Regions from separate parts of the Pseudoduganella sp. R-43 genome, predicted to be linked through region 1. Evidence: riboswitches for the same ligand, from Rfam matches in the RefSeq annotation. Region 1 holds a riboswitch; the other holds the start of a gene.

Region 1 (15,186 bases):
GGGGCGTCGCCCGGACGGCGGCGACTACCATGCGACCCTGTCGCTGCGCGCCCTGGCCGGGCCGGATGGCGGCGTGGCCGGCGTGGTGGCGGTGCTGTCCGATATCAGCCGCCGCAAGCAGGCCGAATCGGCGCTGCAGGACCTGCACCGCAACCTGGAAACCCGGGTGGTGCAGCGCACCGCCGAACTGCTGCATGCCAACGGCCAGTTGCGCCAGTTGTCGGCCCATATGGCGGCGGTCAAGGAAGAAGAACGCAAGCGCATCGCGCGCGAAATCCACGATGAATTGGGACAGAACCTGCTGGCGCTGAAGCTGGACATCGCGCAGCTGAATGAACGCATGGGCGGGCGCCAGACGCGCTTTGCGCGTCGGGTCGCCTCGGCGCTGGACAATGTCGACGCGACCCTGCGCAGCGTGCGCGGCATCATGAATGAGTTGCGTCCTTCGGTGCTGGACCTGGGGCTGGCGGCGGCGCTCGAATGGCTGGTCAACGATTTTCGCCATCGCAGCAACCTGCATTACGAACTGGAGCTGCCCGGAGAGGCGCAACTGGCGGCCATTGGCGGCGAAACCGGCCTGGTGCTGTTCCGCATCGTACAGGAATCGCTGGTCAACGTGCTGCGTCACTCGCGCGCCAGCGTGGCCACCGTGCGCCTCTGGGTAGAAGAGGGCGTGGTGCTGCTGGAAGTGGAAGACAATGGCATCGGCATCGCGCCGTCCTGCCGCGAGCGGCCCGGGTCCTTTGGCCTGATCGGCATGCAGGAGCGCGCCGACGCCCTGCATGGCAGCTTTACCCTGAATGAATACGAAGCCGGCGCGGGATGCTGCGTGACGGTTCGCCTCCCTTTGTAAGCAAAAAGTCAATAGCCCTGCACGCCGGGAACGCATATACTGCCGGTGCTTTTATACGTTCAGGGGACTGACTTGACTAAAAAACTCGCACTTTCGGCAGCATTGCTAGCAGCATTCGCTCCCGCCATGGCCGACGAAGGCCAATGGCAGCCGCACCAACTGCCACAACTGAAGGCGGAACTGAAACGCATCGGCATCACCATCCCGGCCGAACGCCTGGCCGACCTGTCCAGGCATCCGATGAGCGCCATCGTGTCGCTGGACGGCTGCTCCGCGTCGTTCGTATCCCCTGACGGCCTGGTGGTCACCAACCACCACTGCGCTTACGGCGCCATCCAGCGCAATTCAACCGCTGAAAAGAACTATATCGCCAATGGCTTCCTGGCCAAGACCCGCGCCGAAGAGCTGCCGGGCGGCCCGACCACGCGCGTCTACGTGACCGACAAGGTGGACAACGTGACCGCGCGCGTCAACGATGGCCTGGACAAGCTGGCCGGCAAGGATCGCAACGCCGAAGTAAAAAAGCGCATCAAGGCGCTGATCGCCGAGTGCGAGACCGACAAGAACTACCGCTGCTCCGTGCCGGCCTTCCACCGCGGCGCCGAGTACTACCGCATCCGCCAGATGATGATCAAGGACGTGCGCCTGGTCTACGCGCCGCCTGAATCCATCGGCAATTACGGCGGCGACATCGACAATTACGAATGGCCGCGCCACACCGGCGATTACTCCTTCCTGCGCGCTTACGTGGGCAAGGACGGCAAGCCGGCCGACCCGTCGCCGGACAACGTGCCTTACAAATCGAAGGACTTCCTGGTGGTGTCCGCCGAAGGCCTGAAGAACGGCGATCCTATCCTGCTGGCCGGCTATCCAGGCCGCACCAGCCGCTACAAGCTGCCGGTCGAGATCCGCTATGCGCGCGACCTGAGCTACCCGGCCATGGTGGCCGACTACCAGGCCGACCTGGACGCCATCGCAGCCGCCACCAAGGGCAAGGAAAACGACGTGGTGCGCTATGCCAGCGTGGTCAAGTCGATCAACAATCGCATGAAGAAGACCCAGGGCCTGCTGGACGGCTTCGCCCGCAAGGACATCGCTGCCATCAAGGACATGCAGGACGCCGAATTCCGCGCCTGGTACGGCAAGCAGCCGAAATCTTCGCAGGCCATGCTGGCCGAACTGGATGCCGCCATCGCCGCAGACATGGAACTGAGCGACGACGAATTCGCCTACGGCGTGGCGACCTACAGCGACCTGCTGAAATCCGCGCGCACCCTGTATCGCCTGGCGCTGGAAAAGCAGAAGCCGGACGCCGACCGCGAATCGGGCTTCCAGGAACGCGACCTGGCCAACATCAAGGCGCGCCTGAGCCGCCTGGAGCAGTCGCTGGTGGCATCGGTCGACCAGGCCCGCTACGTGGCCGGCCTGCAGCGCTACGCCAAGCTGCCGCCCAAGGCGCATCCGCAGTGGCTAGATAACCTGACCCCGGCCATCGCCGACGTGCCTGCCATGTACCAGAAGTCAGGCCTGGCCGATACCGCAACCCGCCTGGCCTGGATGGACAAGGCGCCGGCCGAATTCGAGCAGTCCGCCGACCCCTTCATCAAGCTGGCCGTGCGCATGCACGGCGCGGCCATGGTGCTGGAAGAGCGCCGCAAGGAAGTCGACGGCAACCTGGAGAAGATCATCCCGCAGTACATGGGCGCGGTGATCGCGTGGAAGAAATCGCAGGGCAAGCCAGTCTACCCTGACGCCAACTCCACCTTGCGCGTGACCTATGGCACCGTGTCGGCCTACCCAGGGCGCGACGGCATTACCAAGGGGCCGTTCACTACGGTGGAAGGCATCCTTGAGAAGCACACCGGCAAGGAGCCGTTCGACGCGCCGCAGGCGCTGATCGATGCGGTCAAGGCCAAGCGCTATGGCCAGTTCAAGGACCCGGTACTGGGTACCGTACCGGTCGACTTCCTGTCCTCGGCTGACACGACCGGCGGCAACTCCGGTTCTGCCGTCATGAACAAGCGCGGCGAACTGATTGGCCTGAACTTCGACTCCACTTACGAGTCCATCACCAAGGACTGGTACTTCGACCGCGACATCACGCGCGCCATCCACCTGGACGTGCGCTACATGCTGTGGGTCATGAAGGAGGTTGACCATGCGGACAACCTGCTGAAGGAAATGACGATCAAGTATCCGCAGAAGTAACCAAGAAAGGGGCTCGCAATGAGCCCCTTTTCGATTTAGGGTAAAACTCTTAAACGCTCTTAGGCGCTCTTATTTCCTCTTGTTCGACCTTGTTTTCTCTTAAATCGAGGAGTTTTCTTGCGCAGGCTCATTGCCTGTTTCCATTCCCCTTCATTCGGAAAACGAATCCATATCGTTGCCCACGCGTTGCGAAATGCGCCGCCGACTCGATTGACAAACTGAGCCGGCGAAACGCATTTGCCCTCAAAGAGCAATTCACGTCCTTCGACATGTGCGAGATCGCTTGTGCGCTTGTAGACGTTTCGTAATGTTGTCCCGTCGGGAAGGAATACGTTCTTCCATTGATAACCATCGAGTGTCGATGCGGAGCGCCTAGACTGCGCCGTCACGAATCCTTCCATCCAGGCGTTGATCGCCTCGTCGACGATCTCGAACATTTCCTGTTTCAGGCCGTGCGTGTACATAAAATTTCCGAGGCCTTGGTATGTCTCTAGTGAGGCCGGCAAGCTGAAGAGCACTTTGGTCATGGCATCCTCCTTCTTTCAAAAAAGCATGCAGACTTTGACCAATTTAAGAGAAAAAAAGTTCAAATAAGAGGTTCTAAGTGTGGATAAGAGTGAATAAGAGTTTCCCTCTAAATCGCGACCGCCTTACTACTGCTGCCTGAAGGTGATTCTGAAATTGCAACTTCTTGGTTTGGCTAGGGCTCCTGCTCATGGCATAATCCCGGGTCACCCAAACGCAGACCCATGAACGAAACCATTTCCCTGTTCGGCCTCGCCACCACCACGCCATTGGAGCTGGTGTCGTTCGTGCTGTCCGTGCTGACCGTGTGGCTGAATATCCGCCAGAACCACTGGGCCTGGTTGTTTGCCATCCTGTCATCGGCCCTGTACGGCGCGGTGTTTTTCGGCGCCAAGCTGTATGGCGACATGGCGCTGCAGGGCGTGTTCATCACGGTTTCGATCTGGGGTTGGTACCAATGGCTGCACGGGAACCATGGAAACCAGCTGGGCGTGTCGACACTGAACGCGCGCGGCCGAGTAGTGTGCGGCGTGGCCTGGCTGGTGGGCTTTGGCATACTGGCCTGGTTCCTGCGCCGCTATACAGATACCGACGTCCCTAACGCCGACGCATTCCTGACCGCCGGCAGCCTGGTCGGCCAAGCCCTCCTGTCGCGCAAGAAGATCGAAAACTGGCACGTCTGGATCATCGTCGACGTGCTGTACGTCGCGCTGTACATCCACAAAGGCCTGATGTTGACGGCCGTCCTGTACGGCATGTTCGTGGCGATGGCGATTGCCGGCCTGCTGGCCTGGCAGGACAGCAGCAGGGACGAACCGGAAGAAGCAGTCGTCTGGAAATGAAGCAGCCATACCGCGTCGCCATCATCGGCGCTGCATCCTCCGGCAAGACCACCCTGGCGCAAGCGCTGGCAGAGCGCTACGGCGCGGTCTGGGTGCCCGAATACCTGCGCGAATTCTGCGACGCGCGCCAATGCGTTCCCGTATCGACCGACCAGTTCCACATTGCCACCACCCAGGTGGCGCGGGAAGATGCCTTGGCTGCACAGAGCGGCCGCTTCCTCTTTTGCGACACCACGCCGCTGATGACGGCGGTCTACAGCATCCATTACTTCGGCGGCATCGACGAGCAGCTCGCAAGTCTCGCATCGTCGCGCCAATACGACATAACCCTTGTCTGCAAACCCGAATTTGCCTGGATACCTGACGGACTTCATCATGAGGAGCAGGATGTCAGCGGTATTATTGATGCGATCCTGCTCGATGAATTGGCCCGGCGCGGTGTACCGTACACGCGCATCTCGGGCAACCTCGATGAACGCCTGAAGCAAGTAGCTCAACTCCTGGGGGATTGAAGCATGAAAAAACTGCTCGCGTTGGCCGCCATGTTCCCCTTGGCGGCGTTTGGCGAGACCGGTTATTACATGGTCACCGTTTACGACGTAGAAGGCCAGGCTTCAATCGACTACAAATACTGGAACGCCCACTACAAGAATTCGCGCAACACAGCCAGCCCGGAGATCGGTATCGGCTATGGCGTAACGTCGCGCTGGTACACCGAACTCACCACGCAATGGTTTCAACGCAACGGGCGGCAAACCCGCAACACCGGCGTCGAATGGCAAAACGACTTCCTGCTGACCCAGGGCCAGTACGACGTCGATGTCGCGTTGCACACGCTGGTGGAGCGTGCCCGGCGGAGCGATAACGGCTACTACGTGGAATTCGGACCAGTCCTGCAAACGCAGATCTGGCGCACCCAGTTGAACTTCAACGTGTTCTTCCAGCGTGAGATGGACAACGGGAAGCAGAACGAAACCGAACTGGCCTACCAGTGGCAGGTGAAACAACGCTGGAAGCGCTGGTTCTCTCCCGGCCTGCAAGGTTTTGGCGAAGTAGGAAAGTGGAACAACTGGCTGCCGTCGAAAAAACAATCGCACCGCGCCGGCCCGGCATTCTTCGGCGAAGCGGGCCGCCTCAAATACGAAGCGGCCTACCTGTTTGGCAAAAACTCAGGACGCGCAGCCAATTCCTTCTCGATGCGTGCGCAGTACCTGTTCTGAACTGCGCCCATCGCAGATTGCCGCCAGGGGGCACTCATCCTTTTCGGAACGCGCTATGGAGTTCCTGCGCCGAAAGTGAAGGGGGCGGGCGCGCCCCGTTCGCCGACAACGTGAGCGGCGACTTTTATGTGGAGGCGGGTTGCTGCACTGCGTGTGGAAAGCCTTTTACCGTGGACCCTGATATATTCTCGTACGCGTCCGATGGGCATTGTTATGTGAGCAAGCAGCCATCGAACGCCAATGAGCTTCGGAGAATGATCGAGACCTTTGAGGTGCAGGGCGTTAGGCTTGTTGCATTAGGTAAGGGCGATCGATGCGATGGTCTTGATCGAGGCCTGAAGCTGTTTGAATGAAGAGGTAAGGGCAGACCGATGGGGCCACGCAATTCAATCTTAGGACTTCCAGGCTTTGTCTCCGCCACATTTCGCGCTTCCCGAATGGTTGGCAGTAGTCGGCCTTTCAAAACAAATTGGACCCTAGCATGAGCGTATCAGAAAGCCGCCGTATTGAGGCAATTCATCACTTGAATCTCCCACTTACCGTAAAGGATTTCCTTGGCGCGCTCGACGCCCCTGCGGGCATGCGAGACCTGTTTAATTGCCCCTACTACTTCTATTCGCAAGGAGCCCCAGATTACCCAGGAAATTGGGAGGACTTGGCACACAGAACGCTTTTGCCGTTATGGGAGCACGGGGAGCTGGTTTTCGCAGTTGATATTGCACTGAATGAACCTGAGTACATCTCGTTTTATTTGGAGCGTCCAAGCGAAGTCACCTCGTACGGTTCGTCCATTTATCGTGCACTCTTCGAAATGATAAATCTTCACGTCTGGGAGTACGGTGGGGAGGAAACTGAAGTTCTCGAGGCCAAACACTTCGCTGCGCGCCTTGAGTTCCCGAACCTCGCGCACCTCCTTGAGATGATCAGCAATGTCGACACTTCGCAAGAAGAAATCGATGCATATCTGTCCGACTCCGCAGTTCTTCCGTTAGGTTAAGCGGAGCGCGAGCCGCCTTGGGCCCGGCTCCGCATTGCAAATTTAGAAGTCCACCTGCGCCGACAGCTGGAAGGTGCGCGGCGAACCTGGGAACAGATAGCCGCCCAGTTCCGGCGTCACATCACGCCAGTAGAACTTGTCGAACGCGTTCTTCACCTGCGCGCGCAGGATCACCGTCGAACCGCTCACGCGGGTAGCGTAAGAGCCGCCCAGGTCGACCACGTGGTAGGAAGGCACCATGGTCTTGTTCTCCTGGTCGAATGCCTTACGGCCAGAGAACCTCCAGTTTGCATTCAGCTTCAGGCCAGGCACTTCGGCCACAGCGTAATCAGCCCACACAGTGGACTTGAAGTTCGGCACGTTGGTCACGCGCTTGCCATCGAGTTCGGCCAGGCCGGTGCCTTCCTGCTTCGCGCGGATGGCCGCCATCGAAGCACCCAGCAGCAGGTCACGAGTCACCTTGCCTTGCGCAGTAAATTCCAGGCCGCGATGACGTTCCTGGCCGCTGCGCACGAATGCGTTGGAAACCGGGTCGGTAAACTCCAGGCCCTGATCGATCTGATACAGCGCGGTCGACAGGGAGATGCCGTTGATTTCAGCCTTCGCGCCCAGTTCCACCTGCTTGGACTTGCCCGGCGCCAAGGCGTGCGGATAGTTGGAAGTGCCGAGTGGGGCTACGCCACCGTACTGCAGGCCTTGGGCGTAGTTCGCATAGTAGGACAGCTTGGCGGTCGGGCTGAATACCAGCGACACATTCGGCAGCCAGAAATTCTCGCGAACCGGGACCACGTCAACCTCATTGCGGCGCAGGGAAGCGTAACGCACGCCGGCATGCAGCGCCAGCTGATCGGTCAGGCCGATGACATCCTGCACAAAGGCGGAACGCTCATGATCATTGCGGCGCTCGGAAACCGGGCCAACCTGCTTGTCGGTCATTGGCACTGCAACTGGGTGATAGATATTGCTGACGCCTGCTTTCTCGTATACGTAATCGCCCCAGCTCTCGTGGTTGCTGAAGAAGGACAGGCCGGCAGTCAGTTCATGGCGAATCGAACCGGTCGCGGAGCGGCCATTCAACAGCGCCTTGGCAGACAGCGGCTTCTTCTTTTCACCAAGGCTGCGGTAATCGTAAACATCGTAGTCGCCATTGGTGCAATAGCCTGGCCACAACAACTCGTTCTCACAGCCGTATGGGAAGGCCGTGTAGTCGTCGCGCTTGAAGCGGTGCTGGTTGGCGCTCAGGGTGGCTTTCCACTCAGGCGACAGCTGGTACTGGAAGTTGACGCCGATATTGCTGGATTCAGTCTCCACCGGCTTGGCCCAAGCCTGGTCATTCAGGAACGTGTCAGCATCGACCACCGGCAGATTGGTACCGCCGATCAGTTGGAAGCCTGGCGCCGACTTCTGCGACTTCTTCTGGTAATCGGCATCGATTTGCAGCAACGCCTGAGGGCTGATGCGGAAATCGAAAGCGCCGGATACGAAGCTGCGATGGCCGTCCGCGCCCTTGATGATGGAGCGCATGCGTTCACCCGCAGCATTGAAACGGTAGCCGAAGCGGCTATCTTCGAACCGGCCGCCCAGGTCCACCGTGCCCAGCACGGAGCCACGCTCGCTCACTTTGAACTGCACGGAACGCAGGTTGTTCTCGGTTGGACGCTTGGTCACGTAGTTCACTACGCCGCCTGGCGCCGCGACGCCTTGCTGAAGGCCGGCCAGCCCGCGCAGCACTTCGATGCTTTCCTTGTTCTCCAGCGGGATCTGGGTATCGCCGGAAATCGGATGGCCATCCTTGCGGTAGGAGTTGGCGTTATTCAGCTTGAAGCCGCGAATCGAGAACTGCTCGGCATAGCCAACGGCGTTGTACGCGTCACCGATGCTCGCGTCGTACTTGACGGCGTCAGTGGTAGTGCCGATGTTCAGGTCTTGAATCTGTTCGCGAGTCAGTACGGTGACGGAAGCAGGCGTCTGCAGCAAGGGCTGGTCGCTGAAGCCGGCCACGGACGCGCGCTCGGCGGCCACGCGGTTGGCGGTGATGACCACTTCAGTCATTTTCTGGTCCTGCGCATGGGCGGCAGGTGCGAAGGCGGAAGCGATGGCCAGTGCGGCCAGGCTGATTTTGCTATTGATGCGGGTGCTGTTCATGATGTGCTCTTGCTGTATGTTATGCGCCAGCAGGAGAGCACGAGGGGTGAGAGCAGGGTCCGAGACTGCGGGCCTTCAACCGTCTACGCTTTCCTTCGCTGGCATTATCCAGATCAGGTTCGGAGGGTATTTCTCACCCCGCGCACATGCGCGAGGACCCCTAGCGAGGCGGTATTGTACTACAGGCTCAGTTGCAGCGCCTTGCGCACGTCGGCAGGCGTGATATCGCGGCGTTCGCCCAGGCCCGTCAGGCCGGCAGCTTCCATGGCAGCGACGGTGGCGTCGATCGCTTCCGCGCCCAGGCCGTAGCCGGACAATCGGGTCGGCACGCCCATCTGCTCGAAGAAGGCGCGCGTGTTGCCGATGGCCGCGTCGATGCGCTCATCGTCGGTGCCCTTGCCGGCATGCAGGCCCCAGACACGTTCGGCATACTGCAGCAGCTTGCCGCGCTTGGCTTCGCGGCGAATCTGCAGGATGCCCGGCAGGACAATCGCCAGCGTCTGCGCATGGTCCAGTCCAAACAGCGCGGTCAGTTCGTGGCCGATGCCGTGGGTTGCCCAGTCCTGCGGCACGCCGACGCCGATCAGGCCATTCAGCGCCATGGTGGCGGTCCACATGATGTTGGCGCGCACTTCCACGTCGTCCGGGCGCGCCAGCACTTGCGGGCCCAGTTCCAGCAGCGTTTGCAGCAAGCCTTCGGCAAAGCGGTCCTGTACCGGCGCATTGGCCGGATAGGTCAGGTATTGTTCGGTGGTGTGGACGAAAGCATCGACCACGCCGTTGCCGACCTGGCGCAGCGGCAGGGTCAGCGTCTTGGCCGGGTCCAGCACCGAGAAGCGCGGATAAACATGCGGGCTCATGAAAGCGCGCTTTTCCTGCGTTTCGGCGCGGCTGATGACGCTGGCGCTGTTCATTTCCGAACCGGTGGCCGGCAGCGTCAGCACGGCGCCAAAGGGCAGGGCGGCCTTGATGACCTTGCCGCCGATCTTCAGGATGTCCCACGCGTCGCCGTCGTACATCGCCGCTGCGGCAACAAATTTTGTACCGTCGACAACAGATCCTCCGCCCACTGCCAGCAGGAAATCGATGTTTTCGCGGTGGATCAGCTCGACCGCCTCCATCAGCGTTTCGTAGCGTGGATTCGGCTCAATGCCTGCGAATTCGAGCACGGTATGCTCGCTCAGCGCAGCCCGCACTTCGTCGTACGTGCCGTTGGACTTGATGCTGCCGCCACCGTAGAGCATCAGCACGCGTGCATTGGCGGGAATATGTTTTGCCAAGGAGGCAATTTGGCCCACGCCGAAGATCACGCGGGTTGGATTGTGGAATTCGAAGTTTTGCATAGTGCCCGGCATTATCGCGCAAATCTCGCCCATCCGTGCGACACCCCGCCAAGCGCCTTGCTACACTTGAGAAATCCGCGCCGCAGGCTGACAATGCGTGTACCCGCATGCCTAAGGAGAGTGAGATGACACAGGAACACGTGGTCGAGCCGCGCGACTATTTGAATGCCCAGGTGCTGGACATGCACCGGGCGCTAACGTCGTTGAGCGAGAAGATCGAGATGCTGGACTTGCAAAACCAGCGCATCGAAACGTGCACCGACCCCGAGCTGAAGCTGGTCATGGCCAGCCACCGCGATTCCACGCGCAAGCAGATCGCCATGCTGCTGGAATGGGTGCGCCGGCGCGACCCGAAAATGGACAAGGAAATGAAGGAAGCGCTGTTCAAGGCGGGACCGATCGCCGCGCAGTACCACTATGGTGATTAAAGTCGGGGTCAGGTCTGGCAATCGGACACGGGCTCGACCGTAGGCGACGCCTACGGTCGAGCCCGTGTCCGATTGCCAGACCTGACCCCGACTTCGAGAAAGGAAGTCGATGAAGTTGCAGCCGTACCGGGAGGGCAGCTGGTTTGCCATCCCGCTTAGAAATGGCGGCTATGCCACCGGACTGGTGGCTCGCCTGTCACCGCAAGGAAAGGTCATGCTGGCCTACCTGTTCGGGCCGACCCACTGGACGCTGCCGACCCTGGCGGACGTGCAGCAGTTGAAGGCGAACGATGCGCTGAAGGTGATCCGCACCGGCGACATCGCGGTGGCCAACGGGCGCTGGCCGGTGATCGGCAATACCATCGGCTTCCAGCGCATCGACTGGCCGGTGCCGATGTTCATCCGCCGCGCCGATGCCTTGAAGCGCGCCTGGCAGGCAACCTACGGCGACGATCCGGCCAAGCCGGAGCGCGAAGTGTCCGTGCCATACGACACGGAGGGGTTGGAGAGCGATTCGCTGTTTGGCTACGGCTCGGCGGAACTGCTCATGACCAAATTGCTGGAGTAGGGAGATCCCTATGTACACGGGCGGCTGTTTTTGCGGCGCAGTGCAGTACGAGGCAGACGCGCCGGTGTTGAATTGCACCTGGTGCCATTGTTCGATGTGCCGCCGCCTGTCCGGCGCGCCCAGCGTGGCCTGGTTCAGCGTACCGCGCACCCAGTTTCGCTATGTGCGCGGCAAGCCCGCCATCTACCATTCCAGCCCCGGCGTGACGCGCGAATTCTGCGGCGTCTGCGGCACCCACCTCACCTTTGCCGATGACAGCACGCCCGGCGAACTGGACATCACCACTTCCAGCCTGGACGATCCCGAAGCACTGCCGCCGCAAGACCACACCTTTGCCGACAACCGCCTGCACTGGGAGCCAATCTGCGACGACCTGCCGCGCTACCGCCGCACGCGCCGCGACGGCGCTCTCGAACGCGCCTAGCTTGCGCGTTGTGGCCGGCGCTCAGGTGTTGGTCTAAAGCGCATCAACTCTCTGAAGCCTGCACCACGAAATAGCCCAACTGCCTTCTTCATGGTATTGCAAGGTTGACTCATACAGCCCAGGCGCCAGCCAAAGTAGCGCACCGCTGCCACCAGTAGCCAAATCAAGCAATAGTCCCGGGCTGGTAGGTGTCGCGTCACCGTGGCTAACAGGCTTTGACAAATCGCGCGCACTGTTTGGCGACCATGCAACTACGACTGGCCCCGCGGTTACTTCGTACTGCAAGGCCGGGGCGATATGTCGCCAATCCGCGCTCAGCGCATGATCAACCGCTCGCTGCGCATCCTGATCGTCATCGGCAAACTCTACCTGGGATAGAACCAGGCAATCGCGCGTTTCGACGAGATCCATACGAACCATGCCGGGCGCCGCACTCCACAAATACCCGCTGGCGCCCTCACCAAAGTGATGAACGCGTTCGGCATCAAAATTCCTGGTAGCGTTGTCGTACTCGCTGTCCGGCGACAACGCAACGTTCAAGACTTTCCCATCCGGGCGCTTTGCACGCCACGTTGGTTCGGTCCGTTCTATTACAGTTCCTGGCCAAAGATCGAGCACCAGGGACATTAACTGTTCCCGCGCCTCGGACGGATTTGAAGCGGCAAGATACTGATGGCCGTTAGGACCGTTTGGCTGCCACTGCTCGGGCAATTCTGAAGTGAATGGCGACCAATAATGTAATTCAGTGGCCATCGAAGCATCAAACGGTTCGCTGCCACGCCAATGCGCAAAATCATCCAGATTTGCGACAAGTACCGGACCACCCTCGCAGCCAATCTCCTCGCTCCAGGCGAGATTCTTCTCATTCATCATTGCTCCAATTCAAACTTCCTGGCGGTGTCCCGCTATTCTTAGTATTGCCTCCCGTTGCAAGGGCTAGGCCTCGCCGCTGCGACGAAAGCCTTCTTCGAGCGCGAAGAACTCAGGATTTCGCGATGCCATCGGGCCACGAAGTTTATCGATTTCCGCTTCTGGTGCGTGGATTTCGAGCCGGATGATCTTTGCAATCTTCAGCGCCTGGCCAATCAATTCAGCAACGTTCTCACGATGTGTGAGCAAAGCGTTGGCGTCTACGTAACCTTCGCGACAGTGGGCGACGTTGCCGTTGAACGAGAAGGCGTAGTGCATGCAGCCTGGCTCCGTGCGCGTCTTGGCGACGAGCTTCAGCACCAGGGCTTTGAAAGCCTCAAGGTGCCCGTCCTGGATCTCGAAGTACGGTACGAAGGTGCAGCAGGTGTCAGGCACGAACATTCATGTCTCCACTGGTTTTGAGGGCGATGTTTCAGCTTCTGGCTGAATTCAGTCTGGGCAATTCTCATCGTCGATACCAGTCCAGGGGTTCTTCGAAAACAGCCGAATTGAATGGATACAGGTCTGCCTTCACATAGGTATACGTAAGCTCAACATTGAACCGACTGCCCGAAATCGTGAACTGGCCGGCTGGTCCAAATGACGCCGCCACATCGAGATTGCCTTCATGCGTATCGCCGCATATGGATAACTTGGCCAGGTCATAAAAGGAAAGCCTCAGCTGGATGCTGTCGTTGCCATTAGCAACCCATCGTGCTGGACTCTGTTCGGGTAGCTCAGCGAAGTTCAGGCTGACGTGAAAATCAGCGCTTTGACCAATCACGATCTGTACCAGGCGCAAGCGGTCGAGCGAAGGTGATCGTGCACCAAATGAACCGGCTAGCGCGGCCTTGTTATAGAGATACTCAATCCAATTTGACTGTTTTTCGCTCATTTTTCAACGCGCTTCATGTCGATCAGTTCGAAGTGCTCTTTGACGCCAACAAAGGACTGGATGCGGACCCCAGTCGTGTATGGGCGCTTGCCGGCGATGTCTTCTCGCGAGATTGTCCACATGTACATCGGACCACGATGCCCCTCGGAAAAGAACCAGGACTTCGGACGCGTAATCGTGCCGCCTGTTGGCTCAAGAATCTGCGGGACGAATTCCGTAGGGGGAGACTCGGCGAAAGCCTGGGTGCCGGATGCAAGAATGCTTAGTGTGAGGAGTATCTTGGGATAGCTTAGACGGATCGCCATTTCTCAATTTCCATTTGTATTTCAGATGCTTCCTTAAGCGTCGCCGAAAATTCGCTGTCGACTGTAGATGCGGCGTTTTCCAGGATGTGATTGAAGTTCTGCGCGAGACTCGCGGCCCGTACTTTTAGTTCTCGCGGCGCACTTTCGGCCAACGCAGTTTCAGTCAATGTTTCGACAGATCCACAAATGCGATGGAATGAATAGATGAAGCGGCCGATTCGTTCATAGTCCGGCACCATTGCCCTCCTTGTTAGCTGCAGGCCGCGGCGCGTGTCAGCAATAGCTGGCGCTCCTGCTCGTTCTGCGTCAACGCCGCAGCGCGTTCGAATTCGAAACGTGCTTCGGGCAGGCGGTTCAGCTTGAACAGGAAGTCGCCCCGTACGCTTGGCAGCAGGTGGTACTGCTTGAGCGCCGGTTCGTCGACCAACTGGTCCACCAATTCCAGCCCCACCTCCGGCCCATAAGCCATGGCCAGCGCGACCGCGCGGTTCAGTTCGACCACCGGAGAAGGAGCACGCGTCGCCAGCGCCAGGTACAGGTCGGCAATCTGCTGCCAGTCGGTGTCTTCGGCCCGGCGCGCGCGGGCGTGGCACGAGGCGATGGCGGCCTGCAGCACATATGGCCCCGGCACCCGGTTCAACGCTTGCGCGCGCTGCAGCGCCGCCAGCCCGCGCCGGATCAGCATCTGGTCCCAACGCGTGCGGTCCTGCTCCAGCAACAGCACCGGCTTGCCCTGCGCGTCTGTGCGCGCGCGCGACCGCGAAGACTGGATCTCCATCAGCGCCACCAGCCCGTGCACCTCCGGTTCGCCTGGCACCAGCTCGGCCAGGATGCGCCCCAGGCGCAGCGCCTCGTTGCACAGGGCGGGGCGCATCCAGTCGGCGCCCGCGCTGGCGGAATAACCCTCGTTGTAGACCAGGTAGATCACCTGCAGTACCGCGGCCAGGCGTTCTTCCAGCTCTGCGCCACGCGGCACTTCGAACGGCACCTTGGCATCGCCCAGGGTGCGCTTGGCACGCACGATGCGCTGCGCCACCGTCGATTCGGACGCCAGGAAGGCGCGTGCAATTTCGTCGGTCGTCAGGCCGCCCAGCAGGCGCAAGGTCAGCGCCACGCGCGCTTCCATGGTCAGCACCGGGTGGCAGGAAATGAAGATCAGGCGCAGCAGGTCGTCCCCGATATTGTCATCGAGCTCGCGCTCCAGGTCCGGCGCGGCGTCCTGCAGCAAGCCTTCGATTTCGTAGGTCAGCTCGGGCTCTTTCTCGTGCACCAGCTTCTGGTGGCGAAGGTAGTCGAGCGCCCTGTTCTTCGCCGCCTGCATCAGCCAGGCGGCTGGCCGGTCGGGCGTGCCGTTTTCCGGCCAGGTCTCAAGCGCGCTGACCAGCGCATCCTGCGCCATTTCTTCCGCCAGTGCGACGTCGCGCAGCATGCGTGTCAGGACCGCGATGATCTTCGCTTCTTCGATGCGCCAGACAGCGTCGATGGCGCGGTGGATGCTGTTGTCGTTCATCCAGCTACTTTACC
Region 2 (15,186 bases), 3.4 Mb from region 1:
CAGATCAAAGCCTTCGTTGATGCGATCGAGCGGCAGGGTGTGGGTGATCAGCTCATCGATCTTGAGCTTGCCTTCCATATACCAGTCGACGATCTTCGGCACGTCGGTGCGGCCGCGCGCTCCGCCGAAAGCAGAGCCCAGCCAATGGCGGCCGGTGACCAGCTGGAACGGACGGGTGGAGATCTCCTGCCCCGCCGCCGCCACGCCGATCACGATCGACTTGCCCCAGCCTTTGTGGCAGCACTCGAGCGCCTGGCGCATCAGCTGCGTATTGCCGACGCATTCGAAGCTGTAGTCGGCGCCGCCATCGGTCAGCTGCACAATGGCGTCCACCACGTTCTCCACGTCGCGCGGGTTGATGAAGTGGGTCATGCCGAACTGGCGCGCCATCGCTTCGCGCGCCGGGTTGATGTCGATGCCGATGATCTTGTCGGCGCCGACCATCTTCGCCGCCTGGATCACGTTCAGGCCGATGCCGCCCAGGCCGAACACCACGACGTTGGCGCCCGCTTCAACCTTGGCGGTGAACAGCACGGCGCCGACGCCGGTGGTCACGCCGCAGCCGATGTAGCACACCTTGTCGAACGGCGCGTCGGGGCGGATCTTGGCCAGCGCAATCTCCGGCACCACGATGTAGTTGGAGAAGGTGGACGTGCCCATGTAGTGGAACAGCGGCTTGCCGTCCAGCGAGAAGCGGCTGGAGCCGTCCGGCATCAGGCCCTTGCCCTGGGTGGCGCGGATCGCCTGGCACAGGTTGGTCTTGCGCGACAGGCAGAATTTGCACTGGCGGCATTCCGGCGTGTACAGCGGGATGACGTGGTCGTCCTTCCTGAGCGATGTGACGCCCGGCCCGACGTCGACCACCACGCCTGCGCCTTCATGGCCGAGGATGGCCGGGAACAGCCCTTCCGGATCGGCGCCGGACAGCGTGTAGTGGTCGGTGTGGCAAATGCCGGTGGTCTTGATCTCCACCAGTACTTCGCCCGCGCGTGGCCCGTCCAGGTCCACTTCTTCAATGGTCAGGGGCGCGCCCGCCTTCCATGCAACTGCTGCTCTCGTCTTCATCCCGGTACTCCGAATGTGATAAAGACGACAGCATAGCCTAACTCCTCACCGCCAGCATGGACTCCAGCCCCAGCATGTGCGACACGGTGCGCCACAACTGGCGCGGCGAAGTCCAGGGCTTGGGCAGGAAGGCGTGGGCCTGGTGGTGCAGCATCGGCTGGCTGGCCGAATACAGCAGCACCGGAATGTCTTGCTCGGCCTGGCGCATGGAGCGGATCAGGGCGTGGCCATCGCCGTCGGGCAGGTCGGGATCGATCACCAGCAACGCGAATTCGCCTTGCTGCAACTGGCTTTGCGCCTGGTCGAAGCTGGCGGCATGCACCACGTGGATTTCGGGCGCCAGCAAGGTCGCCAGGACCACGGCGCTATCTTCATCGTGATCGACGTGCAGCACCCGTGGCGCCGGATGCAAATCAAAGGACATGTTCATGAAGCGGTTCTCCGCACTGCAGGGGGAATGGTCGGCGGAGCTGGGCCGAAGGATATTGCCGGGCCGCGAAGGAGTGGCGGCCGCTGAAGGGTGTTGCGGCGGGCGAGTCGGGGCCCACCGCAATAGTCTAATGCAAGAAGATGGCCTGCGGAAAGTCTTATTTTTTCAGGCGTGCGTTAAACGCTGCATGCAAGCCATTCAACATTTCCTCGGCGGCCAGCAGCTGGTCGGCCACTTCATTGATCTTGCGCCGGCTGGAGCGGGCGTGGTCGCGCAGTACTTCGAAGGCGGTGTTGCGGTCGGTCTGGTACTTGCACATCAACAGGCCGACGGCCAGGCTGGTCTCGCGGCCGGCCGCCAGCGCCGCGTTGAGGTTGATCTCGGTGCGCCGCAACTGGCGGATTTCGTCGGCGCGCGCCAGGCCGGCCTCGAAGGCCGGCATCAGGTGGTGCTCGTCGACAGGTTTCACCACGAAACCCACGGCGCCGTAGGCGGCTGCCTGCTTGCCGGCGTCGGCGTCGCCGCGGCCGGACAGGAACATGAAAGGCACCGTGGTGTTGCGGTTCAGCTGCTTGGCCAGCTCCAGGCCCGACATGCCCGGCATGTGGATGTCGAGCAGGGCCAGGTCGGGTTCGCGCTCGGCGATCAGGGACAAGGCCTGGTCCGATGAATGCGCCAGCATGGTGTCGTAGCCGGCGCGGGCTAGCAATTCGCCCAGGAACTCGGTCAGGATCTTGTCATCATCGACGATCAGGATCAGGCGCTTTTGCGGAGTCTGGGCGTTCATCGGCGTCAACCTTATGGTTATGCTAATGGACAAATTATAGACTGAAACTGCCGCACTGCCGCCGCTACATCTTCGGCCAGGTAGACGCTGGTGATAACCGCTACCAGCTGCGCCCCCTCGGCCACCAGCGGCGCGGCATTCTGCGGCGTCATGCCGCCGATGACGCACAGCGGCACGCTGATCACCTCGCGCGCATGGCGCAGGATGGAAGGCTGGGTGGTGACGGCGTACTGCTTCACCTTCGATGGATAAAAGCCGCCGAACGCCACATAGCTGGCGCCGGCCGCCTGTGCCGCCTGGGCGCGCGCCAGCTCGCCGTAGCAGGAAGCGCCAATCAGCTTGTTGGGGCCGAGCGAAGCGCGCACCTCGGCCAGCGGTGCATCAGTGCCGCCGAGGTGCACGCCGTCGGCGCCCAGTTCGCGGCACAGCGCCACGTGGTCGTTGACCAGGAAAGGCACGCTGTACTTGTGGCACAGTTCGCGCAGCGCCCCGCCCTGCTCGCGCCGCAGGGCGGCACTGGCGTCCTTGTGGCGGTACTGCAGCAGCGCGACGCCGGCGCGCAGGGCCTGCTCGGTGACCTCGAGCAGCTTGTCGGTGTCGTCCCAATTCGGGGTCACCAGGTAAAGTCCTTGCATTATTTCTCCTTATCGCTGCGGAATGCGCTGGCCGGGTGCGATCGCATATGAGGCGGCCAGTGCGCGCTGGGTGTAGCCTTGCGCCTTGGTTAATGCTTGTGCCATGGTATTGCCCAGCGCCAGCAGGGCTGCCGTGGCGGCGGCCAGCGTGCATCCGCTGCCGTGGAAGCCGCCGGGCAGGCGCGGCCAGCTCCAGTTCTGCTGGCGGTCCGGCCCGAGCCAGCGGTTGACCACCACGTCGCTGTCTTCGTCGTGGCCGCCGGTCACCAGCACGTGGGTGCAGCCCAGGGCGCGCAGCGCGCGGGCATGGGCCAGTGCATTGCCATGGGCAGTGCCATGCCATGCCCGCGGCACGCCAGGCGCCGCGCGGGCGGGCACTTCGCCACGCTCCGGGCCGGGTTCATCGTACGGTTCCGCGCTGCCAGCAACCGGCGCGGCGGCCATGGAGGCCATCATGGACTCCGCCGCGGCGCCCACGCGAACGGGAGCGCGATAGCGCGCCGCGTTGCCAGCCAGGGCTGCCGCCTCCGGTCCATTCGGCGTGATCAGCGTTGCCAGCGGCAGCAAGGGCGCCAGCGCCTGCACCGCATCGTCGCGGCCCAGCGCATCTCCGTGACCGCTGCGCAGCACGGGATCGAGCACCACCGGCGGATCGCTGTACAGCCGCTGCGCCCAGCCCGGCGCCGCGCCGGCTGCCGCGCGATGCGTGGCGCGCAGCTCGCCGATCAGCATGGCGATGGCCTGCGCGTTTTCCGCGCTGCCCGGAATGCCGATCTTCACCGCCGCCACCGGCACCTGCGCCAGCAGCGCGCGCGCCTGCTGCAGCACAACATCCGCAGCCACCGGCATCACCGCATGCACGCGGTTATTGTCCTGCACCGTGATGGCAGTCAGCACCGGCAGCGCATGCGCCCCCATCGCGGTGATGGCCTGGATATCGGCCGCCATGCCGGCGCCGCCCGAAGGATCGGCGCCGGAAAACACCAGCACGCAGGGCCGGTCGCTCATGCGAGCCTCCCCGCCGTCGGCGACGAAGGCGAGGCGGCGAAACGGCGCGGCATGCGGCCTGCCAGGAAGGCTTCACGGCCGGCCTGCACGCCCAGCTTCATGGCGCGCGCCATGCGTACCGGGTCGCCGGCAGCGGCGATGGCGGTGTTCATCAGCACGCCGTCGCAACCGAGCTCCATGGCAATCGCTGCATCGGAGGCGGTGCCGACGCCGGCATCGACCAGCACCGGCACCTTCGACTGTTCGATGATCAGCGACAGGTTCCACGGATTCAGGATGCCCATGCCGGAGCCGATCAGCGACGCCAGCGGCATCACCGCGCAGCAGCCGATGTCTTCCAGCATGCGCGCCTGGATCGGGTCGTCGCTGCAGTAGACCATGACGTCGAAGCCGTCCTTCACCAGTTCGCGCGCCGCGACCAGGGTTTCCGGCATGTTCGGGAACAGGGTCTTCTCGTCGCCCAGCACTTCCAGCTTGACCAGCTTGTGGCCGTTCAGCAGCTCGCGCGCCATCTGCAGCGTGTACACGGCGTCTTTCGCCGTGTAGCAGCCGGCCGTATTCGGCAGGATGGTGAATTCGTGCGGCGGCACATAGTCCAGCAGGCTGGGCGCGTGCGGGTCCTGGCCGATGTTGACGCGGCGGATCGCCACCGTGATGATTTCCGCGCCCGCAGCCAGCGTGGCTTCGCGGGTCTGCGGCAGGTCCTTGTACTTGCCGCTGCCGACCAGCAGGCGCGAGTTGTATTCCTTGCCTGCGATAACCAATGGTTTGTCTTGCATTTGCAGTCTCCCCTTTTTAGCCCCCGCCGATGGCGCGGACGATGTCTACTTTATCGTTGTGGTTGAGCGCGACCTGCGGCCAGCGCTGGCGCGGCACCACCTGGCGGTTGACCGCCAGCGCCAGCGCCTGGCCGGTCAGCTCGAGCGAATTGATCAGCTGGTCCAGCGTCTGCTGCGGCGGCACCGCATGCGCGGCGCCATTCAGTTCAATCTCGATCATGCTTGCTCGCGGTAGATGTTCGCGCCGCCCTTGACGAACTCGATCGATTTTTCCTGCATGCCCTTGGCAGCGAACTCGCGCACTTCCTGCGTGATCTTCATCGAGCAGAAATGCGGGCCGCACATGGAGCAGAAGTGCGCCACCTTGGCCGAATCCTTCGGCAGGGTCTCGTCGTGGAATTCGCGCGCGCGGTCCGGGTCCAGGCCCAGGTTGAACTGGTCTTCCCAGCGGAATTCAAAGCGCGCCAGCGACAGCGCGTTGTCGCGGATCTGCGCGCCCGGATGGCCCTTCGCCAGGTCCGCCGCGTGAGCCGCGATCTTGTAGGTGATGATGCCTTCCTTGACGTCGGCCTTGTTCGGCAGGCCAAGGTGCTCCTTCGGCGTCACGTAGCACAGCATGGCGGTGCCGTACCAGCCGATCTGCGCCGCGCCGATGCCGGAGGTGATGTGGTCGTAGCCCGGCGCGATATCGGTGGTCAACGGGCCCAGGGTGTAGAACGGCGCCTCGCTGCACTGCTCCAGTTGCAGGTCCATGTTCTCCTTGATGAGCTGCATCGGCACGTGGCCAGGGCCTTCGATCATCACCTGCACGTCGTGCTTCCAGGCGATTTGCGTCAGTTCGCCCAGGGTTTTCAGCTCGCCCAGTTGCGCCGCATCGTTGGCATCCCACACCGAGCCGGGACGCAGGCCGTCGCCCAGCGAGAAGCTCACGTCGTAGGCCTTCATGATTTCGCAGATCTCTTCGAAGTGCGTGTACAGGAAGTTTTCCTGATGGTGCGCCAGGCACCACTTGGCCATGATCGAACCGCCGCGCGACACGATGCCGGTCATGCGGTTGGCCGTCAGCGGCACGTAGCGCAGCAGCACGCCGGCGTGGATGGTGAAGTAGTCGACGCCCTGCTCCGCCTGTTCGATCAGGGTGTCGCGGAAGATTTCCCAGGTCAGGTCTTCGGCCTTGCCGTTCACCTTTTCCAGCGCCTGGTAGATCGGCACGGTGCCGATCGGCACCGGCGAATTGCGCACGATCCATTCGCGCGTTTCGTGGATATGCTTGCCGGTGGACAGGTCCATCACGGTGTCGCCGCCCCAGCGGATGGCCCAGGTCATCTTCTCCACTTCCTCGCCGATGGAGGAGGTCACGGCGGAGTTGCCGATATTGGCGTTGATCTTGACCAGGAAATTGCGGCCGATGATCATCGGCTCCAGTTCCGGGTGGTTGATGTTGGCCGGGATGATGGCGCGGCCGCGGGCAACTTCCTGGCGCACGAATTCCGGCGTGATCTCCTCAGGGATGGCGGCGCCGAACGATTCGCCACGGTGCTGGCGGCCCAGCAGGTCGGCCATGCGCTGGCCCTTCTCGCCCTGGGCACGCAGGCCGGCCAGGTATTCCTTGCGGCGCAGGTTTTCGCGGATCGCCACGTATTCCATTTCCGGCGTGACGATGCCCTGGCGCGCGTAGTGCATCTGCGTTACGTTGCGGCCGGCCTGGGCGCGGCGCGGCTGGCGGTGCAGCTCGAAGCGCAGCGCGTCGAGCTTTTCGTCGGCCAGGCGCAGGCGGCCGTAATCGGAAGTCGGGCCGGCCAGCAATTCGGTGTCGTCGCGCTCGGCGATCCAGGCGGCGCGCGGCGTGCCCAAACCCTTGCGAATGTCGATGGCGGCGTCCGGATCGCTGTACGGGCCGGAGCAATCGTACACGGTGACCGGTGCGTTGTCGCCGGACAGGCTGATTTCGCGCATCGGCACGCGCAGGTCCGGGCGGCTACCGGTAACATAGATCTTGCGGGAATTCGGCAGCGGGGTAACGGCTGCGGAGTCGACCTCGGCCTGGGCGGCGAGGAAGGTTGGATTGGCGTTCATTTTGGCTCCTTTGTTGGCGCAGGAGCCAGCAAAGGAGGTTAGGTTGCGCTTGCGGTTGCGCCGTGTAGGCGCAACCGCTGCGTATCCTGAAGCTTCCCTTCGCTGGCATTATCCAGATCAGGTTCGGAGGGTATTTCTCACCCGCGCACCCGGTATCGAACCGCGCGCACAGGACCCCTAGCGTGTGCCACCTTTCGGCAGCGAGCGGATTATATCTATAATCGGTGCGCATTAAAAGGAGACCGGATGCGATATGTAGTATTCCTGGCAGCGATGGCTGCGCAGGCCGCCATGGCGGCGCCAGGCGCCGATGCGCGCGCCCCAACGCTGGCCGAGCAGCGCTCGTTCGAACAGTTCATGCAGCGCACCGCGCCGGGCGCGCCCGTTCCGCCGCTGCGCATTGAGCGCGGACACGATGGAAGAAAATGGATTGCCAGCGCTAGCAGCGACGCGCCGCCGGTGCGCCTGGTGCTGCCGCTGTGCCGCGTCACGCGCACCCGCTACGCACAGCAGGCCGACGACAGCTGGAGCGCCGACAGCAGCCAGCATGTCTGGATTCACCACACCACCAGCTGCGGCACGCCGCCGGCCACGATGGTCGAACTGCGCGCGCCGCTGGCCGAGATCGACATGCTGCGCCTGATCCAGGCCCAGGGCGAACTGCTGCAGCGCGCTCGCCTGCTCATGGCCGGCAACACCAGTTGCGCACCAACGCGCTCGCGCAATTTCCAGTTGCGCGCACTGGGCCGCAGTCCCGATGGCATGTTCCTGCTTGCTTACGAAAGCGATATCGGCAGCAAGGTAGACGTGACGGTGCGGCCGTCGCGCGCGGAGCTCACCGCGTGGAATGTCAACTGCCCATAGGAGTGCGGGATGGCTGTGTTGCCATGCGCCAACACAAGGCGGAACCGCTCAGTTACTTGCCATCTGCAAGTGTAACAATTCGTTACTATGTGCGTAATCGCACATAGCGTTTTTCCTCTCGGTTCCGATAATGGAAGAGCACCAATAACTACTTCGAGAGGCAACACCATGAACTCCAAAGTCTCCCTGCTTCCACTCGCACTGACATCCCTCTTGCTCGCGGCCTGCGGCGGCGGTGGCGGCGGCGACGCCCCGCCGGTCCAGACCATGGGCACCCTGGGCGTGTCGATTACCGACGCACCGGCCTGCGGCTTCGATGCCGTCAACGTGACGGTCAACAAAGTTCGCGTCAACACAAGCGCGACCGCCAGCGACACCGACAGCGGCTGGACCGACATCACCCTGTCGCCCGGCAAGAAAATCAATCTGCTGAACCTGACCAACGGCACCCTGGATGCACTGGGCCAGACCTCGCTGGCAGCAGGCCGCTACAACCAGGTGCGCCTGGTACTGGACCCGAACACCGGCAACGCGACTGCCAACTCCGTGGTCCTGAGCGGCACCACCACCGAGATCTCGCTCGACACCCCGAGCGCGGTCCAGTCCGGCATCAAGATGAATGCCGACTTCACCGTGGAAGCGGGCCAGCGTTACGACCTGGTGATGGACTTTGACGCCTGCAAATCCATCGTCACCAAGGGCAATGGCAAGTACGCGCTGAAACCGGTGGTTAAAGTGATCCCGACTGCCCTGAACGGCATCAGCGGCTTCGTTGCCACGTCGACGCTGTCCGACGGCGTCACCGTCAGCGCCCAGCAAAACGGCGCCGTGGTGGCGGCGACGGTGCCAAGCGCCACCGGTGAATTCGTGCTGCCACGCCTGCCTCTCGGTAACTACGACGTGGTGATCACCTCCAACACCCACGCGGCCTACGTGGTGGGCGGCGTGCCGGTGACCTCCACCACCGGCATGGTTCCGATCAGCACCACCGGCGCGCCCTTCACCCTGGCCAACACCAGCCTGATGGGCTCGATCAGCGGCACCGCGACGCTGACCCCGGCCAGCGCCACCGAATCGGCCCTGGTCTCGGCCAAGCAAGCCATTACCGGCGGCCCGACCGTCACCCTGCGCTACGCCAACGCGGACCTGACCACCGGCGCCTACAGCATCACCAAGCTGCCGCTGGCCGCGCCGCAGTACGCCGCCTATAGCGCCACCCTGCCGCTGGCCTTCTCCAGCGCAGGCACGATCCCGGCAACCGGCATGTACAAGGTCGATGCCTCCGCCACCGGCTACACCACGCTGTCCAACGCCTCGGTCGACATCAACGTCGCCAACGCGGTCAACGTGAACTTCAACCTGGTGCCTTAAGCACCTGCGTCGGCTTCGCTGACGCTGCAGCCCCGGCCCCGCCACTGGCGGCAGCCGGGGCTTTTTCATGCGTCGTGCCGCAGCAACGCAGCACGCTTGCACAGGCACGCTTTTCCGCGGTATCCTGAATTATTCAATCGATTGATTTAATAAAAGGAGCCGCAGTGCGCGCAGGCAGGAACCATGTCCGGATCGGCGGTGCAGCAGGCTTCTGGGGCGACAGCGCCCTCGGCCCGCGCCAGCTGCTCGATGGCGGCGACCTCGATTACCTGGTTTTCGATTACCTGGCCGAGCTGACCATGTCGCTGCTGGCGGCAGCGCGCCGCAAGCAGCCCGGACTCGGTTACGCCACCGACTTCATCGACGTCATGCGCGACGTGCTGGGCGACGCCCTGGCGCGCGGCGTACGCATCGTCGCCAACGCCGGCGGCATCAACCCTCAAGGCTGCGCGGCAGCACTGCGCGCGCTGGCGGCGGAACAGGGGCTGGAGCCGCGCATCGCCGTGGTCGAAGGCGACGATGTATCTGCCCTGCTGCCCGCCCTGCATGCGGAAGGCATCGAGCTGCCGGCCACGGTGCTGAGCGCAAACGCCTACCTCGGCGCGCTGCCGATCAAGGCCGCGCTGGATGCACGCGCCGACGTGGTGATCACCGGCCGCTGCGTCGACAGCGCGGTGACACTGGGCGCCCTGATGCACGAATTCGGCTGGGCGCCCGACGACTACGACCGGTTAGCCGCCGGCAGCCTGGCCGGGCACCTGATCGAATGCGGCTGCCAGGGCAGCGGCGGCCTGTTCACCGACTGGGAGCAGGTGCCCGATTGGGCCAACAGCGGCTATCCGGTAGTGGAATGCCGCGCCGACGGCAGCTTCGTGCTGGGCAAGCCGGAAGGCACCGGCGGCCTGGTGACCCCGGCCGTAGCGGCCGAGCAGTTGCTGTACGAGATTGGCGATCCCTCGCGCTACCTGCTGCCCGACGTTGTATGCGACTTCACCGCCGTCACCCTGCAAGCCGAAGGCCCGCAGCGCGTGCTGGTGCAAGGTGCGCGCGGCCAGGCGCCAACGCCGACTTACAAAGTCAGCGCCACCTATGCCGACGGCTTCCGCAGTGCTGCGCAACTGACTGTGGTCGGCCACGAAGCGGGGCGCAAGGCGCGCCGCAGCGCCGAAGCGATCCTGGCGCGCACGCGGGCGATGTTCGCGCGCGCCGGCCTGGGCGACTATTCGGCAACCCATATCGATGTATTGGGCGCGAAGGAAGGCTTCGGCCAGGCAGTAATGTGGTTGGCGGTAGCGCACCCGCAGCGCGCCGCGCTTGAAATCTTCGCGCGCGAGATCGCCCCGGCCGGCACCTCCTGGGCCCCCGGCACTACCGGCTTCGGCGGCCGACCTGCCGTATCCCCCGCCATCAAACAGTTCTCCTTCCTGCTCGCCAAAACCCGCCTCCAGCCCATCGTCCACCTGCCCGACGGCACCACGGCCCAGCCCGTGTCACACCTTGGGATCATCACGGGGACGCCGAGTCCCCAAGAGGGACACGGCCTCGAGCATAGCGGCCCTGCACGGCAGAGCTCGTGTCACACCCTGGGGTCACACCCCAAGTGTGACACGAGCCCAACTGGAGAGGGGTGGCGCGTGGTGCCGCTGATCGAGCTGGCTTGGGCGCGTAGCGGGGATAAGGGGGATACCTCGAATATCGGCGTGATCGCGCGCCATCCGGACGACCTGCCTTTGCTCCGTGAGCAGCTCACGCCGGATGCGGTGGCGGCGTACCTGGCCGACAAGGTGCGCGGTGCGGTGACGCGCTATGAGCTGCCTGGAATTCGTGCTCTTAACTTCGTGTGCGAACAGGCTCTGGGCGGCGGCGGGATGGCGTCGCTGCGCCATGACCCGCTCGGCAAAGGCATGGCGCAGTGGCTGCTGGCGATGCCGGTTGCTGTGCCGCCCAACTTTACCAGCCGGAGGACATGATGGAAGAGGCACTGCGCGCCACGGTGCGACGTTTCGTCGAGCAGGAGCTGCGGCCACACGTCAACGACTGGGAGGAGGCAGGCACCTTCCCTCGCGCACTGTACAAACAGGCTGGCGAGCTTGGGCTGCTGGCCCTGGGCTTTCCGGAACCGGAGGGCGGCATTCCAGCCAGCTATCGCCAGCTGCAGGTGCTGAACGAGGAACTGTGCCGCACCGGCTGCGGCGGCTTGCTGGCTTCCCTGTTCAGCCACCGCATCGGCGCGCCGCCCATCGTGCATGGCGGTTCGGCGGCACTGCGGGCGCGTGTGCTGCCCGGCATATTCGCCGGCGAGAAGATCAGCGCCCTGGCGGTGACGGAACCGGGCGGCGGCTCCGACGTGGCCAGTCTGGCGACTACGGCCGTGCGCGATGGCGACCATTACATCGTCAATGGCAGCAAGACCTTCATTACCTCGGGCATGCGCGCGGACTGGATTACGGCGGCTGTGCGCACCGGCGGTGCTGGCGCCTCTGGCATCAGCGCCCTGCTGGTGCCCGGCGACACGCCCGGCCTGGCGCGCACCCCGCTGAAGAAAATGGGCTGGTGGTGCTCCGATACCGCAGAACTGCATTTCGACCAGTGCCGGGTGCCGGCCGCCAACTTGCTGGGTGCGGAAAACGCCGGCTTCGCGCTGCTGATGCGCAATTTCAACGACGAGCGCCTGATGCTGGCCATGCACGCCTGCTTCCTGGCGCAAGCCTGCCTTGACGAGGCGGTGGAGTGGGCGCAGCAGCGCAAAACTTTCGGCAAGACGCTGGTGCAGCACCAGGCCGTGCGCCACAAGCTGGTGGCGATGGCGACGCGCATCGAAGCCACGCGCGCCTTCATCGACAGCATCGTGGCGCGCATGGATGGGGGCGAGCAGCCGGTGGCGCAGGTATGCATGCTGAAGAACTTCGCGGCGCAAACCATGCAGGCCTGCTCCGGCGAGGCGGTGCAGATCCTGGGCGGCATGGGCTTCATGCGCGGCACGGTGTCGGAACGCGTCTACCGCGACGCCAAGGTGTATATGATCGGCGGCGGCGCCGAAGAAATCCTCAACGACCTGGCTGCGCGCCAGCTCGGCTGGTCCTGAAAGGAAGCTGAATGTATCAATCGATCTTCAAACCCGGCCTGTTCGAGGGCCGCACCATTGTCGTGACGGGCGGCGGCAGCGGCATCGGGCGCTGTGCGTCGCATGAGCTGGCGGCGCTGGGGGCGCGCGTGCTGCTGGTGGGGCGGGAATCGGCCAAGCTCGATGCCGTTCGTGCCGAAATCGCCCGCGCAGGCGGCGCGGCCTACGGCTACAGCTGCAATATCCGCAGCGAAGAAGCGGTGCGCGAACTGGTGGCTACGGTGGTGGCCGAGCATGGCCTGGTTCATGGCCTGGTCAACAATGCAGGCGGCCAGTTCCCTGCGCCGCTGCGCGAAATTTCGCAAAAGGGCTGGGAGGCAGTGGTGCAGACCAACCTGACCGGCGGCTTCCTGCTGGCGCGCGAATGCCTGAACCAGAGCATGGCCGAACATGGCGGCGCCATCGTCAATATCGTGGCCGACATGTTCGGCGGCATGCCCGATATGGGCCATTCGGGCGCGGCGCGCGCCGGCATGGTGAGCCTGACCGAGACCGCGGCTTTCGAATGGGCGCAATACGGGGTGCGGGTGAATGCCGTGGCGCCGGGCTATATCGCTTCTTCAGGCATGGACCAGTATCCACCGGAGATGCGTGACACCATCCGCGCCTTTCCGCGCACCGTGCCACTGCACCGTTTCGGTACCGAGTCGGAAGTGGCGGCGGCGATTGCCTTCCTGCTATCCGATGCGGCAGCCTTCATCACCGGCGCCACCTTGCGCGTCGACGGCGGCCGGCCCAACGTGCGGCCAGGCATGCCGATGCCTCGGCCGCGCCAGGCTGGGGCGACAGCGGCCTTCAACGGCTTCCACCTGGCTGCCGCGCCGCGCGTGCTGGAGGGCGAATAATGCCCGCGCTGGAGAGCCGCGTCGTGCCGCAGGGCGAAGCCTTCCAGGCCAACAGCGCTGCGCTGCAAGTGCAGTTGGGGCGCCTGCGCGAACTGGAGGCGCGCACGCGCGACAAGTCGGCCGCCTCGGCGCCTCTGTTCGCCAAGCGCGGCCAGCTGCTGCCGCGCGAACGCCTGGGTGCCCTGCTCGATGCCGGTGCCCCATTCCTCGAAATGGCGACGCTGGCCGGCTTTTGCCTTGACCATCCGGATCCAGAGCGCTCGGTGCCCGGCGGCGGAATGGTGGGCGGCATCGGCTTCGTCGGCGGCGTGCGCTGCATGGTGGTGGCCGACGATTCGGGCATCGATGCCGGTGCGGTGCAGCCGATGGGGATAGAGAAGTTCCAGCGCCTGCAGCAAGTGGCGCTGGCGCAGAAGCTGCCCTTCATCCACCTGGTCGAATGCGCGGGCGCCAACCTGCTGGACTACAAGGTCGAAACCTTCATCCATGGGGGCAGCGGTTTTTACTGGCTGGCGCGCCTGTCTGCGGCGGGGCTGCCTGTGATCAGCGTGGTGCACGGCTCGAGCACGGCGGGCGGCGCCTACATGCCCGGCCTCTCCGACTACGTGGTGATGGTGCGCGAGCGCGCCAAGGCTTTCCTGGCCGGGCCGCCGCTGCTGAAGGCAGCCACCGGCGAAATCGCCAGCGAGGAAGAACTGGGCGGCGCGCAGATGCACGCCGCAGTGTCAGGGCTGGCCGAATACCTGGCTGAGGACGATGCCGACGCGCTGCGCATCACACGTGAACTGGTAGCCAGCCTGGGCTGGAATGGCGGCGCGCCCCGGGCTGCGGCGCCGGCCGTGGCGGGCGGCGGCTACCAAGCGCCACTCTATGACGCCGCTGAACTGCTCGGCATCGCTCCCAGTGACCAGCGCAAGCCCCTCGATATGCGAGAAGTCATCGCGCGCATCGTTGACGGTTCGGCTTTCCTGGAATTCAAGCCCGGCTACGGCGCGGCCACCGTGACCGGCCACGCGGCCATCTGCGGCATGGCAGTCGGCATCATCACCAACAACGGCCCGCTGGACCCGGCCGGCGCCACCAAGGCGGCGCACTTCATCCAGCTATGCTGCCAGTCCGGCACGCCGGTGGTGTTCCTGCAGAACACCACCGGCTTCATGGTCGGCAAGGCGTACGAACAGGCCGGCATGATCAAGCACGGCTCGAAGATGATCCAGGCGCTGGCCAACGCCAACGTGCCACGCATCACCGTGCATTGCGGCGCTTCTTTCGGCGCCGGTAACTACGGTATGTCCGGGCGCGGCTTCATGCCGGACTTCTGCTTCAGCTGGCCCAATGCGCGCACCGCCGTGATGGGCGCCGAGCAGGCCGCGACCACGATGGCCATCGTGATGGAGGGCAGCATGCGGCGCAAGGGCCAGGAAGTCGACCATGCGGCGATTGCCGCCATGCGGGGAAAGGTGATCGACACCTTCGAGCGCCAGACCGATGCTTTCACTACATCCGGACGCCTGCTGGACGACGGCGTCATCGATCCGCGCGACACGCGCAAGGTGCTGGCCTGCGTGCTGGCAGTGTGCGACGAGGCGCGCCGGCGCGAGCTGCGGCCGGTGCAATTCGGCGTCGCCCGACCATAAATACTGGAGACCCCATGGAATACAGCCACGAACACTTGGAACTGCAGCGCAACCTGAAACGCTTCATCGAGACCGACATCAACCCGTTCGTCGACGAATGGGAGGCGGCGGAGATCTTCCCCGCCAAGGAAGTGTTCCGCAAGCTGGGCGCGCTGGGCATGCTGGGCGTGTCCAAGCCAGTCGAATTCGGCGGCCTGGGCCTCGATTATTCATATTCGATGGCGATGGCCGAAGCGCTTGGCCATATCCGCTGCGGCGGCGTGCCGATGGCGATCGGGGTGCAGACCGATATGGCGACCCCGGCGCTAGCGCGCTTCGGCTCGGACGCACTGCGGCGCGAGTTCCTGGCGCCGGCAATCAGCGGCGAGGCAGTGGCCTGCGTCGGCGTATCGGAGCCGGGCGCCGGCTCCGACGTGGCGGCCATCCGCACCACGGCGCGCAAGGACGGCAGCGACTACATCATCAACGGCAGCAAGATGTGGATCACCAACAGCCTGCAGGCGGACTGGATGTGCCTTCTCGCGATCACCGGCGACGGCCCGGCGCACCGCAACAAGTCGCTGAT

The links. A riboswitch is a leader RNA that binds a small molecule or an ion and turns the genes downstream of it on or off. The one in region 1 is predicted to bind thiamine pyrophosphate.
Region 2: another riboswitch for thiamine pyrophosphate. It lies ahead of thiC (phosphomethylpyrimidine synthase ThiC); the one in region 1 lies ahead of ACN9M3_RS22000 (TonB-dependent siderophore receptor).

The regions. Positions count from the first base shown of each region.
Region 1 covers NZ_CP183988.1:4,855,555-4,870,740, reverse strand. The annotation lists gene ACN9M3_RS22035 (PAS domain-containing protein) at 1-853, shown strand, start outside; gene ACN9M3_RS22030 (S46 family peptidase) at 980-3,061, shown strand; gene ACN9M3_RS22025 (hypothetical protein) at 3,121-3,588, opposite strand; gene pnuC (nicotinamide riboside transporter PnuC) at 3,811-4,428, shown strand; gene ACN9M3_RS22015 (AAA family ATPase) at 4,425-4,940, shown strand; gene ACN9M3_RS22010 (hypothetical protein) at 4,944-5,648, shown strand; gene ACN9M3_RS22005 (hypothetical protein) at 6,130-6,645, shown strand; gene ACN9M3_RS22000 (TonB-dependent siderophore receptor) at 6,688-8,790, opposite strand; TPP riboswitch at 8,864-8,962, opposite strand; gene ACN9M3_RS21995 (iron-containing alcohol dehydrogenase) at 8,970-10,133, opposite strand; gene ACN9M3_RS21990 (ferritin) at 10,259-10,561, shown strand; gene ACN9M3_RS21985 (immunity 26/phosphotriesterase HocA family protein) at 10,671-11,129, shown strand; gene ACN9M3_RS21980 (GFA family protein) at 11,140-11,553, shown strand; gene ACN9M3_RS21975 (hypothetical protein) at 11,587-12,426, opposite strand; gene ACN9M3_RS21970 (putative quinol monooxygenase) at 12,490-12,864, opposite strand; gene ACN9M3_RS21965 (Imm50 family immunity protein) at 12,929-13,357, opposite strand; gene ACN9M3_RS21960 (hypothetical protein) at 13,354-13,662, opposite strand; gene ACN9M3_RS21955 (hypothetical protein) at 13,647-13,901, opposite strand; gene ACN9M3_RS21950 (RNA polymerase sigma factor) at 13,913-15,172, opposite strand.
Region 2 covers NZ_CP183988.1:1,447,987-1,463,172, reverse strand. The annotation lists gene ACN9M3_RS06850 (S-(hydroxymethyl)glutathione dehydrogenase/class III alcohol dehydrogenase) at 1-1,065, opposite strand, end outside; gene ACN9M3_RS06845 (response regulator) at 1,103-1,495, opposite strand; gene ACN9M3_RS06840 (ANTAR domain-containing response regulator) at 1,653-2,282, opposite strand; gene thiE (thiamine phosphate synthase) at 2,300-2,917, opposite strand; gene thiD (bifunctional hydroxymethylpyrimidine kinase/phosphomethylpyrimidine kinase) at 2,927-3,925, opposite strand; gene ACN9M3_RS06825 (thiazole synthase) at 3,922-4,704, opposite strand; gene thiS (sulfur carrier protein ThiS) at 4,721-4,924, opposite strand; gene thiC (phosphomethylpyrimidine synthase ThiC) at 4,921-6,780, opposite strand; TPP riboswitch at 6,858-6,969, opposite strand; gene ACN9M3_RS06810 (hypothetical protein) at 7,027-7,644, shown strand; gene ACN9M3_RS06805 (DUF4382 domain-containing protein) at 7,813-9,015, shown strand; gene ACN9M3_RS06800 (acyclic terpene utilization AtuA family protein) at 9,180-10,985, shown strand; gene ACN9M3_RS06795 (acyl-CoA dehydrogenase family protein) at 10,982-12,100, shown strand; gene ACN9M3_RS06790 (SDR family oxidoreductase) at 12,112-12,984, shown strand; gene ACN9M3_RS06785 (acyl-CoA carboxylase subunit beta) at 12,984-14,621, shown strand; gene ACN9M3_RS06780 (acyl-CoA dehydrogenase family protein) at 14,636-15,186, shown strand, end outside.